3 regions of the Ruegeria sp. AL3 genome follow, and region 1 is predicted to be linked to each of the others. Evidence: riboswitches for the same ligand, from Rfam matches in the RefSeq annotation. Region 1 holds a riboswitch; each other region holds the start of a gene.
What was found. Region 1 has a riboswitch for cobalamin ahead of ACR3E6_RS10695 (DUF1636 family protein). Riboswitches for the same ligand answer to the same signal wherever they lie in the genome.
Positions count from the first base shown of each region.

Region 1 (6,478 bases):
GTCGTCAAAAATGCGCGCAATCCTCTGGACGCCCCTTGGGAAAGCTGCTAAAACCCCACGCACACCACGGCAAGTATTTGATTTTACTTGAAAAGGCGAGTTGGCGGAGTGGTGACGCAGCGGATTGCAAATCCGTGTACACCGGTTCGATTCCGGTACTCGCCTCCAATACCTCCAACGACTTGCGGTACTTTTTCCCTCCTCGAGGTTCAATATCCAACCAACTATTGGATTTTTCGTGTTGCGATCTTGTTCTGTTCCATCCGACTGCGAGCATTCTGGGCATATGCCGCCAGCTTGCGTTTAGGCAACACCCCGCCGTACTTCCTTGGCATCTTCACCTCGAAATGATCAGAATTGGTGACCTGAATTATTTGTCCGGCCCGTTTAGGTGTAAACCATTCTTGTGGGCAGTTTGCGATCAGGGACGGCCAAGCCGGCCCTTTGCCCGGTTCAGGCGGCGGCAGAATGGTACTGCAAACAAAGCTGTCGGATTGTCTGTTGTTCGTGGCTGGAATTGACTTGCCATTACCTGTGCTGCTTCGACCTTGTTGGAACGGCATCGCGCCGGTACGAAACGTGCTGGTTTCTTCATGCAATTTGGTCAATCCTTCTTTCTGACGTGTTCGTCAAACGGGGTTCCCGAAAGCATTGCTCCCACAGCAACCATTGAGCAACATTATGTCTCAGCACCGCCGAAAAACGAAACTTCATGACAAGTCGGGAGGGATGAACTAGGACTCTAACAAAGAAAAAGTTCTGGACGTATTGTGGAACATATTGCCTTTACCTTCGAGATGGGGGTCGTTTGCACCCTTCTGGCTTTCACCGTTTTTCTGTTCGTTTCCGAGATCATAAGGATCGACCTTTCCGCCATATTGGTTCTGGTTCTCATAGGCTTGCTCAGCTACGCGCCCGGGCTGGAAAATCTGGCGGATGTCACCCTTCTGTTCGACGGCTTCGCATCCAATGCCGTCATCTCGATCATTGCGGTCATGATCGTCGGGGCCGGTCTGGACAAGACGGGGATCATGAACAAGGTGGCTGCCGTCATACTCAAATACGGCGGCAAATCCGAAGGCAGGGTTGTACCAATCATTTCCGGCACCGTTGGCGTCATATCCTCGTTCATGCAGAATGTCGGCGCCGCTGCTCTGTTTCTGCCGGTTGTCAGCCGAATTTCCACACGGTCAGGCATACCGCTGTCGCGTCTGCTCATGCCAATGGGATTCTGCGCCATTTTGGGCGGCACAATGACGATGGTCGGGTCGTCTCCTCTAATCCTGCTGAACGATCTGATCCTGACGGCAAATGACAGTCTGCCGGCCTCTCAGAAAATGGAGCCCTTCGGCCTGTTCTCGGTCACGCCGATCGGTGCGGTTCTGATCCTGACGGGAATTGGTTACTTTCTGCTGTTAGGACGCTGGGTTTTACCCGAGGCTGAAGGACCTGACAATACGGGTACCGGACAAGGGACACAGGAATACCTGCAAAGGGTCTATGGCCTCAAAGCTGATGTGTTCGAAGTCGTGGTGCCCGAGGACAGCCCCCTGGTCGGCGAGATTCTGGCCGACATCAACCACGAAAACCACCTGTACATCATTTCAACCTTCTATCGCGGCAAAACCTCGATGGTTCAGGTTTTGACAGCGGAAATTGCAGCGCCGTGTCGGCTGGCCATCGTCGGCCGCCGTTGGGAGGTCGAGAAGTTCGCCGAGAAATACGGGCTGACCGTTCTTCCGGACTTGGACATTTTCGTCGAAGAGTTCGCCCCAACCAATGCAGGCGTGGCCGAGGTGGTCATCACGCCTGACAGCAATCTGATCGGCAAATGCCCCCGCGAGCTTTTGTTTCGCAAGACCTACGGGATGTCGCTGCTGGCCATTCACCGCGGCGAAGAGACGCTGAGCCATGTCGAGACCGAGGATCACGAATCCACTCAGATCGGGCTCGAAAAGTTTCAGGCGGGCGACATGCTTGTGGCCCATACCAGATGGGACAACCTGATGCGGATCAAACGAGATCCGGATTTCGTCGTTGTGACGACAGACTTTCCTCAGGACGAGCTGAGGCCGCAAAAAGTCGGCTGGGCCCTGGCATTCTTCGCCATTTCGCTGTCGTTGATCCTGTTCACGGACGTCCGGCTTTCACTCTGTCTTCTTACCGGCGCGGTGGGCATGATGCTGACCCGTGTGCTCAGCGTGGACGAGGCGTACCGCGCGGTCGGATGGAACACCGTATTCCTGCTCGCCTGCCTCATACCTTTGGGACAAGCCGTGCAGAACACAGGCACGGCCGCGTGGATCGCCCAGCAGATCATGATAATTCTGGACGGCTGGCCGCTCTGGTCGCTGCAAACCGGCATCGCCATTCTGGCGACGGCCTTTTCCTTGGTCATGTCCAATGTGGGGGCCACGGTCCTGCTGGTGCCTCTGGCGGTATCGATTGCGGTGGCGGCGGGTGGAAACCCGGCCGTCTTTGCCCTGACGGTCGCCATATCGACCTCGAACAGCTTCATCATCCCAACCCATCAGGTAAACGCGTTGATCATGGGTCCGGCCGGATACAAGGTGATGGATTTCGTCCGCTCCGGCGGAATAATGACGGCGCTGTTTCTGGTCGTCTCCCTGCTCATGATAAACGTCATCTATTAGCGCAAGAGGATCTGCGGTGTTCGGTGGTCTTTTCCCATCATCGGGACAGGTTCAGTCAAGGCACCCGTTCACCATAGTCTACGCCCCTTGCTAACATACTGTTCGTCGCCCGGCCCATCTCAGGCTGGGTCCCGGCACGCCATGCCGCCCATCGACGCCCACAGGTCGCTTTCCATGCCTCTGCATCATTGTTGCGCGCGACTCGCTTGACAAGCAGGCCAGCGGTGCCGCATGTCCCTTTCGTTGGTGTCGGTGACAGCCGATGAAAAGGGAATGCGTCAACGGTCTTGCCGCCAAACGCAGCCGCCCCCGCGACCGTGAACGGAGAGGATGCCCAATGCCACTGGCCCAAAAGCCGGGAAGGCGGGACATCCGACAGAGGCCCGCCTCTGGCATCCGCAAGCCGGGAGACCTGCCAACAACCGAAGTTGAAACCGGGCGGGGTGTTCCGGTGTCGGGTCCATGACCATTCGTGGCCCGCATGAAACCCCGTCCCCCGCGAAGAGGATTTGGGGGGATGAGAGACATGACCGATACCGCACCAGTCGAGTTGCTGGTCTGTACCACCTGCCGTCGCGGCCTGCCTGTGGAAGATGACACGCAACGCCCGGGCGCTTTGTTACACAAGGCTCTGGAACAGGCGGACCTGCCCGACGGTGTCACCCTGAAAGCCGTTGAATGCCTGTCAAACTGTGATCAAGGCTGTTCGATCGTGTTGCGCGGGCCGGGCCGCTGGACCTTCGTGTATGAAAACCTGAACGAAACAGATCATGTCGACGTCATCGTCGACGGCGCGACCAAGTATCTGGCCACCGAAGATGGTTTGGTGAAATGGCGCGAACGCCCCGAACATTTTCGCAAGAACTGTGCCTCGCGCATTCCCCCCATTGGAGCCTGACATGTCGAACCTCGAAAAACTCCCCGTCACAGTGATCACCGGCTTTCTGGGATCGGGCAAGACCACTTTGGTGCGTCACCTGATGCAGAACCCACAGGGCAAGCGACTTGCTGTCGTGGTCAACGAGTTCGGCGATGTAGGCGTCGATGGCGACATCCTGAAATCCTGCGCCATTCCTGATTGCCCGGCGGAAAACATCATGGAACTGGCCAATGGCTGCATCTGTTGCACCGTGGCAGATGATTTCATTCCCACCATCGAGGCCCTGATGGCGTTGGAGCCACGCCCGGATCACATCCTGATCGAAACCAGCGGTCTGGCCCTGCCGAAACCGCTGCTCAAGGCGTTCGACTGGCCCGACATCCGCTCGAAGATCACCGTGGACGGCGTGATCGCCTTGGCCGATGCCGAGGCGGTGGCCGCCGGTCGCTTCGCGCCCAATGTCGAAGCGGTGGATGCCCAGCGCATGGCCGATGACTCGATCGATCACGAAACGCCCCTGTCCGAAGTGTTCGAGGATCAGATCTCGTGCGCTGACATCATCCTGCTGACCAAGCCCGACCTGGCAGGCCCCGAAGGCGTGGCCAAGGCGCGCGAGATTATCGCCGCCGAGGCGCCACGCCCCCTGCCCGTCGTCGAAGTGGCCGAAGGTGCCGTGGACGTGCGCGTCGTATTGGGTTTGGAGGCCGCCGCCGAGGATGACATGGACGCCCGGCCCTCGCATCACGACGGCCATCACGATCACGAGCATGACGATTTCGAAAGCATCATCGTCGAGCTGCCCGAGCAGACCGATCCGGCCCAACTGGTCGCAAATATCGAACGTCTGGCCAATGAACTGAACATCCTGCGCGTCAAAGGCTATGCCGCCGTTCAGGGCAAGCCCATGCGCCTGCTGGTTCAGGCGGTGGGCGCGCGCGTGCGTCACCAGTACGACCGCCCGTGGGAACCCGGCGAGGATCGCCGCTCGCGCCTGGTGGTGATCGCCGAGCATGACGATATCAAAGAGGCGGAAATCCGCGAAATCCTCGTGGGTGTGCGTGAGGCTGCCGAGTAAGCCATGCACGTCGTCTTTCGCGAAAGCCACGGGCTCGAGGAAACCGAGACCCCGACCGATCTGGGCCAGAGCCCGGCGGATCTGGTGGTGCTGTCTTTCTCGGACAGCGACCTTGGCGCTTTCGCGGCGGGCTGGCATCGTGGTGGCGGACCGGATGGGCGAATGCCAACCCTGCGGCTGGCGAATTTGACGGCGCTGAAACACCCGCTGTCGGTCGATACCTATGTCGAACAGACGCTTCAAGGCGCCAAGGGCATTCTGATCCGGCTGATCGGCGGGGTGCCCTACTGGCCTTATGGGTTGCAGCAAGTTCTGGCGCTGGCACAAGCCAGGGGCATCGCGCTGGCGGTTCTGCCCGCCGACGGGCGCGAGGATACGCGGCTGGATGACTATTCCACCCTGCCGGTCTCGACCCTGCGGCGGTTGGCGCATCTGTGCGATACCGGCGGCGAGGTCGCGGCACAGGCGGCGCTGGCGCAGATGGCGTTGGCGGCAGGGCTCTATGCCGGACCGGTGATGGGCGCCAAGACCTTGCCCGAATGTGGCGCGTGGTGCCCGGATCGGGGCGTCATCCCGGTGAAAACCGCGTTTGAAGGCATGGCCAAACGGATCCTCGTCACCTTCTACCGCGCTTACCTGACCTCGGCAGACACCGCCCCGATCGCCGCTCTGATCCGCAGCCTGCGCGCCCGTGGATTCCAGGCGGTGGGTCTGTTTGCCCCGTCTCTCAAGGCACCTGTGGCCGCCGACTGGTTGCGGGAACAGGTTGTTGCACTGAACCCATCGGCCATTGTCAACGCCACCTCGTTTTCGGGAAAAGGCGCGTCAGGAACGTCGCCTCTGGACGCCGCAAACGTCCCGGTGTTTCAGGTCGCTCTCGCCACCTCGCGCCGCAAGGCCTGGGCCGAGGCGGAACGCGGTTTGTCCCCCGCCGATCTTGCCATGCATGTGGTACTGCCCGAGGTGGATGGACGGATCTCAGCAGGAGTTGCGTCTTTCAAGGAACCCGGAAAACGCGATCCGCATCTGGAATACGCGCGCTTTGCACACCGTCCCGAACCGGACCGGATCGAAGCGATCATCGACCGTGTATCGGGCTGGCTTGCACTGAACGACAAACCCAAGGCAGATCAGATTCCTGCGTTGGTCCTGTCCACCTATCCCGGCAAAGACTGGCAGATGGCCCATGCGGTTGGCCTCGACGCGCTGGCCTCGGCCCAGGCGATGCTGTCCGATCTTGACGAAGAAGGCTATGACATCGCGACTGGCGAGCCGATTGCCGACACTCTTCTGGACGCACGGATTTCGTGGTCGCTTGGGGATTATCAGGATGCGCTTGCGGAATTGCCCGAGACCCTGCGCGCTGATCTGCACACCGTTTGGGGCGCGCCCGAAGATGATCCGGCCTGTGCCGATGGGGCCTTCCATTTCACCGCGCTTCGGCGCGGCAAGGCGCTGGTCGCGCTGCAACCCGAACGCGGCACGCCCGAGCTGCGGGATGACGACTATCATGACCTCTTGCGCACCCCGCGCCACGGTTATGTCGCCTTCTATCTGTGGCTGCGCAAAGGGTTGGGTGCCGATGCGCTGATCCATATCGGCGCGCATGGAACGCTGGAATGGTTGCCCGGAAAATCGGTCGCCTTGTCTGCCGATTGTTGGCCCGAGGCGCTGATCGGCGATCTGCCTGTAATCTACCCGTTCATCGTGAACGACCCGGGCGAGGCCGCGCAAGCCAAGCGCCGGATCGGAGCCGTCACACTGGGCCACATCCCGCCCCCGATGAAGGAAAGTGGCACGCCGGATCGGATGGTGCGGCTTGAATCGCTGCTGGATGAGTTTTCGAACGCCGACGGGCTTGACCCCAAA
Region 1 is NZ_JBQFJG010000001.1:2,102,736-2,109,213, reverse strand. Features, by position in the region: tRNA gene ACR3E6_RS10710 (tRNA-Cys) at 95-168, shown strand; gene ACR3E6_RS10705 (hypothetical protein) at 225-608, opposite strand; gene ACR3E6_RS10700 (SLC13 family permease) at 798-2,654, shown strand; cobalamin riboswitch at 2,882-3,088, shown strand; gene ACR3E6_RS10695 (DUF1636 family protein) at 3,181-3,552, shown strand; gene cobW (cobalamin biosynthesis protein CobW) at 3,554-4,609, shown strand; gene cobN (cobaltochelatase subunit CobN) at 4,613-6,478, shown strand, end outside.

Region 2 (6,478 bases), 900 kb from region 1:
TCTGATGGTCCCGACAAGGTCAGTTTCTGGTTGAACGGGCAAAAGACGTGCACCATGGCGCATCCGGGCATCAAGCGCAGTTTCATGTCTGTATTTCTGGGAGACAACACGCGGTCCGCGTCCTTCACGCGCAGGCTACAGGGGCGGTGATGCTGTATCCCCGGGTCAGTCTCTATGCGCTGATGCTCGCTGCGGCGGGTATCCCGCTTTATATCCACTTGCCGCGCTTTGCAGCCGTGAACCTGGGTATTGGCCTTGGGGTCATTGGTACGGTGCTGCTGGTGATCCGTTTGGTGGATCTGGTGCAGGATCCGCTGATCGGTTGGGCAATCGACCGATGGCCCGGCGGCCAGCTTGCATTTGCCGCGATGGCGGCTTTGGGGCTGGCGATCGGGTTTCCCCTGCTTTTCAATCTGCCGCAGGGTGCCAGCGTGCCGGAACTGGTCGCGATCCTGATCTTGCTGTTCTCGGCATACAGCCTGGGAACCATCCTTCTGTATGGTCGCAGCGCAACTCTGGCGAAGCGAACCGATCCGAAAGAGCTGATGACACTGGCCGCCTATCGTGAAGGCGGGCAGTTGACCGGAGTGGTCATCGCAGCCAGCGCTCCGGCCCTGTTGGTTGCTTTCGGGGCACACTCCCAAGGCTACCCCGCATTCGGCGCGTTTCTTGGGCTGCTGTCCGTTCTGACCCTGATACTGACGATCCCGATCTGGCGACGCAGACCGATCACCGGATCAGGCCTGTCCTTTGCGGGTCTGGGTCAGGCCGGTGGCTTGCGCCTTCTTGCGCTGGCTTTGGTCAACAGCCTCCCGGTTGCCATAACCTCCACCCTGTTTCTGTTTTTTGTGGAAGACCGGCTGCAACTGCCGGGCAAGGCGGGTCCTTTGTTGATCCTGTTCTTCCTGAGCGCAGGCGCGAGCGTTCCGCTCTGGGCAAAGCTCAGTAACAAAATTGGCCCGAAACAGACTCTGATTATCGCCATGCCGCTCTCGATCGCCGGCTTTATCGGCGCTGCCACACTGAGTTCAGGAAACCTTGCGGGTTTTGCAATGATCTGTCTCGCCTCGGGCGCGGCGTTGGGCGCGGATATGGTCGTGTTGCCTGCGATGTTCTCGATCGTGCTTACCCGGGCCGGGCTGAACGCATCAGCCGCGTTTGGCATCTGGTCCTTCGCTGGCAAACTGGGCCTCGCCCTGGCTGCCTTTTTCACTCTGCCGCTGCTGGAACGCAGCGGTTTCACCCCCGGTCAAACCAATTCAGCACAGGCTCTGGATACACTCAATCTTGCCTATGCGGTGCTGCCCTGCATCCTGAAAGTCGGAGCGTTCGGGATGGTGTTGACCCTGCCCACCGAGGTCACAAGCAAATGAACGCTTTCAGCATCATCCTTCTGGTCCTTCTGACCGCCGTCTTCATCCGTGCAAGGCTGCTGAGCTTTCGCGCGCAATCGCCGTCCGATTACAGTGGCACCGGGCCAAATTTTTCGCTGAAAAAACACCTGAACGGAGAGATCTTGTCCGAAGGCCTGATCTATGGCCCCAACGGCAAAATGTCGAACAGCTTTGTCGCGCGCATGTCCGGCGAATGGCAAGGCAACTCGGGCACGCTGACCGAGTACTTCACCTATTCCAACGGAAAACAGATGACTCGCAAATGGTACCTGACGCTGGGAACTGGCAACACATTCACGGCAATGGCGGATGATATCGTGGGCGAAGGTCGGGGCATCATCTCGGGGTCCACGGTAAAACTGACCTATCGTATCATTCTGCCAGATGACGCTGGTGGACACACACTGGATGTCACCGATTGGATGTACCTGACAGAAACCGGCGTCATCATGAATCGGTCCGAGATGCGCAAGTTTGGCGTCAAGGTCGCGGAACTGATCGCCACAATGCGTCCAAGCCCCAGATCGAAACCGATGCATCCAAGTGGGTCAAACGGGTATGACGCGACTTCGGAAGGGAAGCCGTTGCAATGATCACCTTTCGCTCTTTCATCGCCTGCATTGCCATCGCAAGCCTTACACTTCTGGCGGCCTGCTCCAGCAAACCGAAGGTTCCAAAAACGTTTCTGTCGGACCGGCAGTTGAACCTGGAAGAGTTTTTTGAGGGTAAAACAGTAGCCTACGGTCAGTTTCAGGATATTCTGGGAAATATCCCCCGCAGATTCACGGTTGATATCGACGGAACATGGGACGGCGAAACCCTGACCCTGGTCGAAGACTTCGTCTACGACGATGGCGCGACGGAACAACGCATCTGGACATTGACCAAAACCGGAGAGGATACGTGGACCGGTACGGCGCCTGGCGTGCTGGGCACCGCCAGCGGGATTGAACGCGGGGATACGTTCAACTGGAAATACAAGATCGACCTGCCGATCAAGGACGGGACCATGCGTGTCAAATTCGACGACTGGATGTGGCTGCTGGATGACGACCGTCTGCTGAACCGCGCGTATGTCTCACGCTATGGCGTCCGTCTGGGTGAAGTCATCCTGTTCTTCGAGAAGAAATAGGGCCGTCAGACCCGGTTTCATCACAAAAGTCAGTAGAAAATAAACTCGTCCACCAATGCTGTCGTCGATCCCTTGACCTCACCGGCCGTGTTTGCCCTTGGCCCGTCCGAGGCTGCGCCCTCGGCGCGTTCGCCGCCCTCGACCTTCAAGCGCGCGCGTTCTATCTGCCCCCAGAGGAAAAACAGACCATCCCGTTTTCCCATGAGGCGCGAAGGAACTGTTGTCCGCAAAACACCTGTTTTCGGTTTTGGCATCTGCTCTCTTACTGCCTCCGGTGTTTTCCACCATTTTCGGAAAACGTAATGGTTTTTCCCGAAAAAGACAATTTTTTATGGACAAAATGAGGTTTTCTACCGTCCGTTGACAGGATGGACTGACAACTCTCGCATGACGGATATTCGCCTTCTTCACCTGCCTCATGGCAAGCCAGCACTATCCCAAACGGATCAACTTCACCCAAAAGGGTTTGCTGCAAACCTCCTTCACTTGGCCTGACTCTCTCTTTTCCAGCCATGCTCAGGCGACGTGCAGCGTTTCGTTTCTGAGCAGAGCAGCCGGGCCTTCGCTGTCACGGCTGGGGGACAATTTGACGGCGCGGATGTCAGACGTGGCCGCATCCATCGCAAAGCCCACTGGCCCCTGCAGAACGCCGTGCTGGCGGGCTTGCCATGCCCCTGTGCCAAGGACCGTGATCCCGGCGCCGTCCACTCAGCCGGAAAATTTCCATGTCTGTTTTGAAACCGGAAATGTCGCAAGCATTTCAGCGCCCAAGCAGGTAGAAAGTAGGCTGCCATCGTGAGGTGCCGCTGTTTGATTCTCAGACCGCGGAGAATTGGGAAGCCGGTGGAATTCCGGCGCTGCCCCCGCAACGGTAAGGAAGGTCAGGTTCGACAATCAACCACTGGGACGAGGATCCCGGGAAGGTGTCGCAACCGGGTGCAAGCCCCTTTCAAGTCCGGAAACCAGCCTTGCAGATATGTCAAACCGCGGGTGGCGGTGGGGGCACGGGTTTCGGACGTGGTCCTCGCGCGCCTCCGGACGGTTCCTCCCTGTCACCTGCCCAAGCAATGCCGCGGGGCGCGGCAGGAGAGCCAGAAGTGAACAATGTCCAAAACCTGTTGGCGCGTCGAATCCCGGGCTATGCTCTGGAACGGGCCTTTTACACCGACCCCGAGATCTTTCAGACCGACCTGGAAACCATCCACTATCGCGAATGGCTCTTTGCCATTCCGGCCTGTGAACTGGTGAAAGCCGGCGACTATGTAACGTACAACGTGGGTGCCTATCGCGTGATCATCGTGCGCGGCGCCGACAACCAGATCCGGGCGTTTCACAACACCTGCCGCCATCGCGGCTCGATCATATGCAAGGCAGCAAAAGGCAACGCGCCGAAGCTGGTTTGCCCGTATCACCAATGGACCTACGAGCTTGACGGCTCTTTGCTGTGGGCCCGCGACATGGGGCCGGAGTTTGATCCCAGACAGCATGGTTTGAAGACGGTTCATTGCCGCGAGCTTGCCGGGTTGGTCTATATCTGTCTGGCGGATGTCGCCCCGGATTTTGACACGTTTGCCAATATCGCGCGCCCGTATCTTGAGCCGCATGATCTTGCGAATGCCAAGGTCGCATTCGAAAGCTCGATCATCGAGAACGGCAACTGGAAACTGGTCTGGGAAAACAATCGCGAGTGCTATCACTGCGGCGGCAACCACCCTGCGCTGTGCCGGACCTTCCCTGATGATCCGGGCGTGACGGGGATCGAAGGCGGTGAAACCCCAGCCTATATGCAAGCCCATTTCGACAGGTGCCAGTCAGCGGGTATGCCATCGCAGTTCTATCTGCACGAGGACGGCCAATTCCGTCTGGCGCGGATGCCGCTGAAAGAAGGCGCCGAGAGCTATACGATGGACGGGAAATCCGCCGTGCGCCGCTGGTTGGGCCGGTCGCCCTTTGCGGATGCGGGATCGCTTTTGAAGTTCCACTATCCGACCACGTGGAACCACTTTCTTGCCGATCACTCGATTGTTTTCCGTGTTACGCCGATCAGCCCGACAGAGACCGAGGTCACGACCAAATGGCTGGTCAACAAGGATGCGGTTGAAGGCGTTGACTACGACGTGAAACGCCTGACCGAAGTCTGGGTCGCCACGAATGACGAAGACCGTCAGGTGGTCGAGGACAACCAGCAGGGCATCAACAGCCCGGCCTATGTGCCCGGCCCGTATTCAGCCATTCAGGAATCCGGCGTACTGCAATTCGTGGATTGGTATTGCAGCACAGTGTCGGCCCGCCTGACCCCTGACTACATGGCGGCGGAGTAAGTCTGATGAAAGATCTGGACACGCTTTCATCAGCCGTTTGGCAGGATGGAGAGATGCTGGAATGTGTCTCGGTCGTGCCCGAGATGCCGAACACCGCCAGCTTTTCGTTCCGAGCCCCCTCGGGGGCGCAGTTCGCCTATCACCCCGGTCAGTTCCTGACGCTCGAGATTCCGGCGCCCGGCCAGCCCGGGGGAGTCGTGTATCGCACCTACACGATCTCATCGTCGCCATCGCGGCCGCGGTCGATCACCATCACCGCCAAAGCGCAACCCGACAGTATCGGCACGCGCTGGATGCTGGACAATCTTCAACCCGGCATGCGGCTCAAGGCCATTGGGCCTGCGGGCCTGTTCACCAACGCACTGAGCGATGCGCGCAAGTTCCTGTTTATCTCGGCTGGCTCAGGCATCACACCGATGATGTCAATGACCACCTGCATGTGGGACGAAGGCCGCGATCTGGACGTTGTCTTCATCAACTGCGCCAAGCGGCCATCCGAGATCATCTTCCGCCAGCGCTTGGAACAGATGGCCAGCCGCACGGATGGTTTGGACCTGAAATTCGTTGTGGAAGAGCCGGACCGCTACCGCCCATGGACGGGATATCAGGGTCAGTTCAACCAATTGATGCTGGGCCTGATGGCGCCGGATTACCTTGAGCGCGAAGTCTATTGCTGCGGTCCCGAGCCCTTCATGCAAGCGGTGCGCGACGCGCTGGCCGGTCTTGGTTTTGATATGGACAACTATTATCAGGAAAGCTTCGGCGCGCCGGTGGAAACCGAGGCGGATCAGCCCGAGTTGGATGACGTTGTTCTGGACGACGACAGCAGCGCCGAAATCCTGTTCGCGACCTCGGGCGTGACGGCCAAGGTTGCCGAGACCGACACGGTGCTTGCCGCCGCCCGCTCGGTTGGCCTGAACATTCCGTCAGGCTGTACCTTCGGCGTGTGCGGTACCTGCAAGGTCAAGAAAACCGCTGGCGAGGTCCACATGGTCCACAACGGAGGGATCTCGGAAGATGACATCGACGCGGGGTACATTCTGGCCTGCTGCTCGAACCCGATCGGCAAGGTCGAAGTCGAGGTTTAGGCGCTTCGCATCCCGATCAAAGCCGCAGCGTGGCTGACACCCGCTGCGGCTTTCGGCGCGTTTTTTCTGCCCGTTGCAGAATCCGGGCCAGATTGGGTCGCCGGATGTCCGGCACTTTCAGAACTTTGTCATCTTCACGCAGAACCAGCTGCCCGTCTGCTCTGGGTTTCGACATGTGCGAGGCGTGGACCTCTTCCATCGCATCCCGCTTGATACCATGCTGGCCGAATTCGAGATTTGTTCCGCCGAGGTCGTGTTGGATGACACAAAGCGTGTCCGGCACCTCGATCAAGCCCGTGGCTTCGACCGTCGTTCACAGCTGGGCCAAACACAAGCAGTTCGCTGTAAGCCAAGATCATAGTCCATGGAAAAAAGTGGTGAGCCGTGCAGGATTCGAACCTGCGACCCACTGATTAAAAGTCAGTTGCTCTACCAACTGAGCTAACGGCCCACTCTTTTGTTGGATCTGTTGATCCGTGGCGCTCTTTACGGCAATTCCCCGACCGGGTTCAAGCCCTTATTTTGCGCCTCGTTTCGCCGTAA
Region 2 is NZ_JBQFJG010000001.1:1,202,662-1,209,139, reverse strand. Features, by position in the region: gene ACR3E6_RS06075 (chalcone isomerase family protein) at 1-150, shown strand, start outside; gene ACR3E6_RS06070 (MFS transporter) at 150-1,373, shown strand; gene ACR3E6_RS06065 (DUF3833 domain-containing protein) at 1,370-1,987, shown strand; gene ACR3E6_RS06060 (DUF3833 family protein) at 1,984-2,526, shown strand; gene ACR3E6_RS06055 (hypothetical protein) at 2,556-2,780, opposite strand; gene ACR3E6_RS06050 (hypothetical protein) at 2,789-3,040, opposite strand; partial or broken gene ACR3E6_RS06045 (IS5/IS1182 family transposase) at 3,082-3,234, opposite strand; cobalamin riboswitch at 3,308-3,511, shown strand; gene ACR3E6_RS06040 (aromatic ring-hydroxylating oxygenase subunit alpha) at 3,594-4,847, shown strand; gene ACR3E6_RS06035 (FAD-binding oxidoreductase) at 4,853-5,935, shown strand; gene ACR3E6_RS06030 (hypothetical protein) at 5,952-6,227, opposite strand; tRNA gene ACR3E6_RS06025 (tRNA-Lys) at 6,311-6,386, opposite strand.
Region 2: linked by a shared signal. The riboswitch ahead of ACR3E6_RS06040 (aromatic ring-hydroxylating oxygenase subunit alpha) and the one ahead of ACR3E6_RS10695 (DUF1636 family protein) in region 1 are both predicted to bind cobalamin.

Region 3 (6,478 bases), on a different contig from region 1:
TGTGCCGGGCGTCACGCGGTTTGCGGATGAGCTGCAACTGCTATATTCCGCAGAAATGCTCATTACTTCACCGGTCTTCAATCAACTGGACAATGTCTGGACTGGAAGCGAGTTCGCCGCGCCATAGCACGGCTGCCTGAAACGCAGGAAAGTGATTTGGCAATGCGTCCATCATGGGGTTCAATGCCTTCAGGAGGTCAGCCATGCAGAACCCCGAACGTTTCGAGAAATTCTATTTCGCCAAAGTCGGCATGGGCGAAGCCTGTGGCTGTGCCGAGCGGATAATCGACGTGTTCGAATTCAACCGCAAAGGCGGTGCGCAATCCAGGCAACCTGTCAAAGAGGACAGGCGCAGACGTGGATCCTTTGGGGCATGGGCGGTCAAATATGGGCTGATGAGCCGCAGGCGCACATAGCCAAGGCCTGACGACGCACAAAGTTCGCTTTCCGTTTCATGGCGTGGCTCAGGCGGTATGATTGCATATCTAAAACCACCATGTCCGGTTGCCACGAGAACAGGTCAGACCGGCACCAGCTTCCCGTCGCGAAGATCCAGTTCATCGGGCGCCAGTTCCAAGCGGAATGTTGGCGAATGACTGACAAGCAAAATCGCCTGCGGCAACGCGCGCAGGATTTCCAGCAGGCGCGCTTCGTTTTTTGTATCCAACGCATTCGTCGGTTCGTCCAGCAACAGCACTTCGGGTTCCATCGCCAGAACCGTCGCCAGGGTCACCAGCCGTTTTTCACCGCCTGACAATTTGTGGGTAATGCGGTTCTTCAGATGCATCAGGTCCAGATCGCCCAGAACTTTGTCGACGATGGCAAGTGCCTCGTCACGGGTCTTGCCCAGATTGAGCGGGCCAAAAGCGACGTCTTCGGCGACGGTCGGGCAGAACAGCTGATCGTCCGCATCCTGAAATACAAGCCCCACCCGGCGGCGGACCTCATGGAAATCAGCCTCTTCCACGCGTTGCTGACCAAAAACGGTGACGGTGCCCGAACACGGGCGCTGCAACCCAAGCAAAATGCGCAGGAGCGTCGATTTTCCCGCTCCGTTCGGGCCTGTCAGGGACAGGCGCTGCCCCGCGCTCAGGCTCAGGCTTGCCCCGTCCAGAACGGGTGGCTGGCCGGGGTAGGAAAAACAGATGTCTTCAAGCGCGATCAGTGTCATGCGAATTCCAGAATGATCAGACCCAGGCAGAGACCGCTGAAACCAGCCGCAAACACAATGTCCGCGCGGGTCAGGGCAAATTCCTGAAGCAACGGCATACGCCCGGAAAACCCGCGGCACTTCATCGCGGCCAGGATGCGTTCCGATCTTTCGATCGCGCGCACAAGCATCATACCCACAAGGTAGCCAAAGCTGCGATATGTGTGCCAGTTTGTTGCTGGCCGAAAACCACGTACCTTCATGGCGGACCGCAGCCGCAGGTATTCTTCGCGCAAGACCTCGATATAACGGATCGTGAACATCAGCAGGTAAACCAGCTTTTCCGGGCACCGCAGACGATGCAGGGCGTGGCCCAGTGTGACCGGCTCCATCGTCCCGACCAAAACCATCAGGGACAGGATCACGGCATTGGCGGTCAAGGCAATCTCGACCGTTTTCCAAAAACCCTGCCAGCTTGCAGGGAATCCCCAAAGCGTGAACATCGGATCCCCGGGCATGGAAAAGGGCAACAGGACCAGCATGAACAGGATGAACCCATCCATCATGGCCATTCGCTTCAACGTCTTTCGCCGCGGCAGACGTGAAACTATCAGAAGCGAAAGCGACACTGTCAGCGCCGCGCAAAGCGCGCCGAGGGATGACACCGCCACGGTCACGACTGCAAAAACAACTGCCATGACGATCCGCATCCGGGGATCCAGCAGGCTGATCAGACCTTCTGGCCCGTCACCGGCTTCGGACAGTGTTTTTTCCTTGTGCCCCAGAACGTGTGCCATCAGGACGCCAGCTTGCGGCGGGCCGCCATGTAAAAACCCAGACCAAACAGACCAACGATGTACCCAATCCCGCCAAGGATGGTTTGCAGGTCGTTCTGTTCGCGATAGGCCGCAATCTCGCGCCTGAGCGGGCGCAATTCGTCACGTATGGCCTTGGCGATAACCTGCTGTTCTTCGGCGCTGAGAGACGCCGCCGAACCGCTGGCCTGCGTCACAGCAGCCGAAGATAAGTCACCGTTTTCTGCCACGGCAATGCCCATGATCCGCGCGACATCTTCGGCAGGCATCGTGACTTCGGCCACATGCCCGGCGCCAAGGTCGGCAAAGAAGGTGTGCGCCACGGCCGAGGTCGGCGTGTAGACAAAGAAACCGTCCGCATCCGTGACCGATCGACCCAGCTCGGCCCCATCCAGGCCGGTAACAATGACCTCGGTGCCGCTTGCCATGTCGCCGTTGGAAAAGCCGATTTCGCCCTCGATGACGTCTCCCGACTCGAAAACGCCGGCTATGACCTTGTGCGCCAGGGCAGGCACAGGTGCGCAGCACACGGCCAATATGACAACCAGATGCTTCATGTGGCTGCTTCCCTTATAAACAGCTCGGGCTTGACCTTGCGCGCCAACAACACGGAGAACCCGGTCAAAATCGCCTCAATGGCCATGACAGGAATATGGGCAAAGAAAACAAGCCTGGCGGCAGGCAGAAATTCATCTCCCGACAGCGCCAGGGAAAACGCGACCATGCCGGTTGTCGCCGCAATGGCAAATGCGCCGCCGACGCCCCCCCAAATCGCACCTTGCAAAGGCGTTCCACGCGCGATCAGACGACCGAACAACATTCCGGCCACCACAGCTGGAAAGGCGATGTTGACGGTGTTGATCCCCAACACCGTCAACCCGCCAAAGCCGAAAAAGACCGCCTGTAGCAAAAGCCCGACGAACAAAGCCGGGAATGCGGCCCAACCAAGCAGCAGCCCGGCCATGCCGTTGAGGATCAGATGGACCGACGACGGACCAATGGGTACGTGGATCAACGATGCCACGAAGAAACTGGCTGACAGCACGCCCGCAGTGGGGATGCGATCAAGATCCAGAGACCTGAGACCCATGGCGATCCCGCCCGCGGCGGCTATGGCGCCGCCAATTACAACCGGGTTGGAAAGGGCTCCGTCGACGATGTGCATCTTGGGTTACTCCAGATCCCAGGCGCGAATCCAGATGACCGCATCCTGGCTGAGTTCTTTGCCCTCATGTTCGGTTGCCGGACCGGAACCAAGTGCTGCGAAACCCCAGTAACCGGCATTTGGAACACCGAACGAAAAATACCCGTTGTCGTCAGATATGGCGACCACCGCACCACCCGGCATCGGAGAGACTTTCGGTGCAGAAGCGGCCGAACTTTCCATGTCGGGCTCGGCGGCCATGTACTCGATCTCGATTTCGACCCCCGCAACCGGCTGACCATCAGCCAGCACACGGCCCGTGAAAGTCGAACCCGCGATGATGTTGGTCGGCTTGTTCAGCGGGATAATCTCGGTCGGCAAACCTACGGGATTCATCCAGTCGGTCGGCAATTCGTTGCGGTTCAGGAAGGCTTTGGTGAGCTGTTGGATATAGATGTCTTCGGATTCCTCGTAATAAGGCTGAGGAACCGTCACCAGCACATAGTCGCCCGACCGTTTGACCGGGACACTGCCTTTGAACGCCACGCCCTCGTTTTCCCCGCCGGTGAACCGGATAGGTTCCAACGTGTCCAGCAAATCGGTCTTTTCACCGTTGTGGATCACATAGAATTCCTGCGGCTTTTCAAGATCCATGACGTGGCCGTTCTCGAACGGATGCCAGAAAATCAGCTTGACCGGCACATCGCCCGGTTTCTGGATCATGGTATCGGTAGTGTATTCCAAAAGAAAATGCGCATCTGCGATGGCGGGAAGAGCCACCGCGGCAACGGCTGCGCTGAGCAGCGTTTTCATGAACAGTCGTCCTTGTCCCGTCGCGCCAATCCCGGCGCGAAATTCGTTTTGACTACGGGACATTCAACGCCAAATCACCCTTTCAGGCATCCTGGTACGACGCACATCCCGTCGCCGATTAGGAGTGCCCCTTATGAGGACACATGTCCGGCAGGTATCCTGACTTGCGGGTCAAAGCGTTGGACTGGCCTTCCCGGGGCAAACCCCAGTGGCGTTTCAGCCCTGCTCGCCGCTTACAGTTGCGGGTGCAGTTGCGGAATTGGGCCTGAGCCCGCACCGCATTCCCTATTGATTCCAGAGCAAGCCCCGGAACCGGACATGCCGAGCGGCTTGCCAGACAACTCAGCCTTCCGTCAACGAAAATGTGTTACGGCCATCGAAAATTATGAGCTCGGCAGTTTGCGAGAGTGAACCGGTTTGTGAAATATCCAAGGCAACAGGGTGATTTCACATCTAAGCTTCTGAAAGATACCTTTCCGACAATGGCAGGCTTGCCGCGCCCAGTGAGCGTGCATCCGGGCCCACGGTCCCTGCCAGCACCACGGGGTGCTCGAGACCGGTCAGGTTCAGCTCGGACAGTTTGTCTTCGACCATTTCAACCAAACGCGCCTTGATGTCCTGCGGCATCCAGCCGTCAATCTTCACGCATTCGAAATCTATCAGGCTACAGGATGAGACAATCGCATAAGCAATCCCGCTTGCCGTCCGTTTCAACCAGTTTTCCAGTTGAATTTTTGGCACATCCCAACGCTGGGTCGTTTCCCAAATGGAATGCGACGTTACCCCTGCTGTGGTGATTGCACGCTCGAGAACATACAGGCTGGCCACGTCGATAAGCGGTCTGACACCACCCGCACCATCCGGTACAGGCAGGGGGCCGATTGCGCCCGAGTTTCCACGCCCGGAAAAGATCGCACCATTGAGAACCACACCGCCGCCAATAAAAAACCCGATATAGAAGTACAGGAAATCCCTTGGTCCATCGGCCGGACCAAATACCAATTCCGCCCCACAAGCCGCAGTGGCGTCATTTTGCAGAAAAACCGGCATATCGAGGCGACGAGCCAGGTCAGCCTTCAGGTCTGATACGCGCCACGGGTCCATTTCTTCCTGAGGAACCTGAAGGGTCTGGGCCCAGTCCCACAGGTAGAACGGCATGGCAATTCCAAGACCCGCAATCCTGCCTTTGGCCTCGGGCGACATGGATGACATCATTTTCCCCAGACTCTGTATAGAAAACTCCAAAGTGGCTTTTGGCGTTGGATAGTCATAGGTTCGCCGCTCGCGTTGCCGCACATTTCCGACAAAGTCAGTCAATACCAGCTCGGTACTGCGGCGTCCGACCTTGAGCCCAAAGAAAAACGCACCATCCGGGTTGAGGCGCATGGGAACGGAAGGTTGCCCGACTTTCCCGCGGACCGGCTCACCGCGCAAAAGCAAACCGTCCTTCTCAAGCAGCCGCATGATGACGGAAACGGTTTGCGCCGACAGTCCGGTCATGCGCGCAATCTCGGACTTAGCAAGAGCCTGATGACGCCGGACAAGCGACAACACCAGCCGTTCGTTCCGGGCCCGCATCCCGCTTTGATTGGTTCCGCGCACCTCTGACCCGTGCAGGCCAATCGAATTTTTCCGAGATGAATTTTCCGGCACGACCACCCCTTTCCTGCTGAAGAATGAGAAAGCCCGCCCGCCCTGTCAATAATAAATAAGAGTGATTTATTTATTGACTCAAATTTCGAATCTTGTGATTGTTTCTTATGAGATCAGGGTTTTTGCCTGATCGCCCTCGTGCCCTGTACGGCACAGGAAAAACTGGGAGGATAATCGATGAAACTTGCAAGACTTGCGGGTGCTGCTGCGCTCGGGGTTACTGCCATGGCTGGCAGTGCAATGGCGGAAGGCGAAACCGTTTGTCTGATCACCAAGACAGACACCAACCCGTTCTTTGTCAAAATGAAGGAAGGTGCGACAGCGAAGGCGGAAGAGCTGGGAATGACGCTCAAAGCCTTTGCAGGCAAAGTTGACGGTGACCATGAAACGCAGGTGCAAGCCATTGAGACCTGCATTCTGGACGGCGCCAAGGGCATTCTGCTGACGGCCTCGGACACATCATCCATCGTTCCGGCCGTGAAGCAGGCGCGGGATGCAGGTGTTCTGGTTATCGCTCTGGATACGCCGCTGGAACCCATTGACTCGGCTGACGCAACCTTTGCCACGGACAATTTCCTTGCCGGGCTGCTGATTGGACAATGGGCCAAAGCCACGCTGGGCGACGCGGCCAACGACGCCAAAATCGCGACACTGGATCTTGCCGTCAGTCAGCCGACAGTGGATGTGCTGCGCAATCAGGGTTTCCTGCAAGGCTTTGGTGTCGATCTGGCGGACCCGAACGTAATCGGTGATGAAGATGACCCACGACTGGTCGGAAGTGATGTCACTGCCGGCAACGAAGAAGGTGGTCGCCGCGCGATGGAAAACCTTCTGGCCAAAGATCCCACGATCAACGTTGTTCACACCATCAACGAACCTGCCGCGGCAGGTGCCTACGAGGCG
Region 3 is NZ_JBQFJG010000002.1:712,071-718,548, reverse strand. Features, by position in the region: gene ACR3E6_RS19710 (hypothetical protein) at 1-127, shown strand, start outside; gene ACR3E6_RS19705 (hypothetical protein) at 204-416, shown strand; partial or broken gene ACR3E6_RS19700 (energy-coupling factor ABC transporter ATP-binding protein) at 521-1,102, opposite strand; gene cbiQ (cobalt ECF transporter T component CbiQ) at 1,168-1,947, opposite strand; gene ACR3E6_RS19690 (cobalt ABC transporter permease) at 1,947-2,522, opposite strand; gene cbiM (cobalt transporter CbiM) at 2,519-3,130, opposite strand; gene ACR3E6_RS19680 (DUF4198 domain-containing protein) at 3,137-3,922, opposite strand; cobalamin riboswitch at 4,055-4,254, opposite strand; gene ACR3E6_RS19675 (ROK family transcriptional regulator) at 4,376-5,500, opposite strand; gene ACR3E6_RS19670 (sugar ABC transporter substrate-binding protein) at 5,753-6,478, shown strand, end outside.
Region 3: linked by a shared signal. The riboswitch ahead of ACR3E6_RS19680 (DUF4198 domain-containing protein) and the one ahead of ACR3E6_RS10695 (DUF1636 family protein) in region 1 are both predicted to bind cobalamin.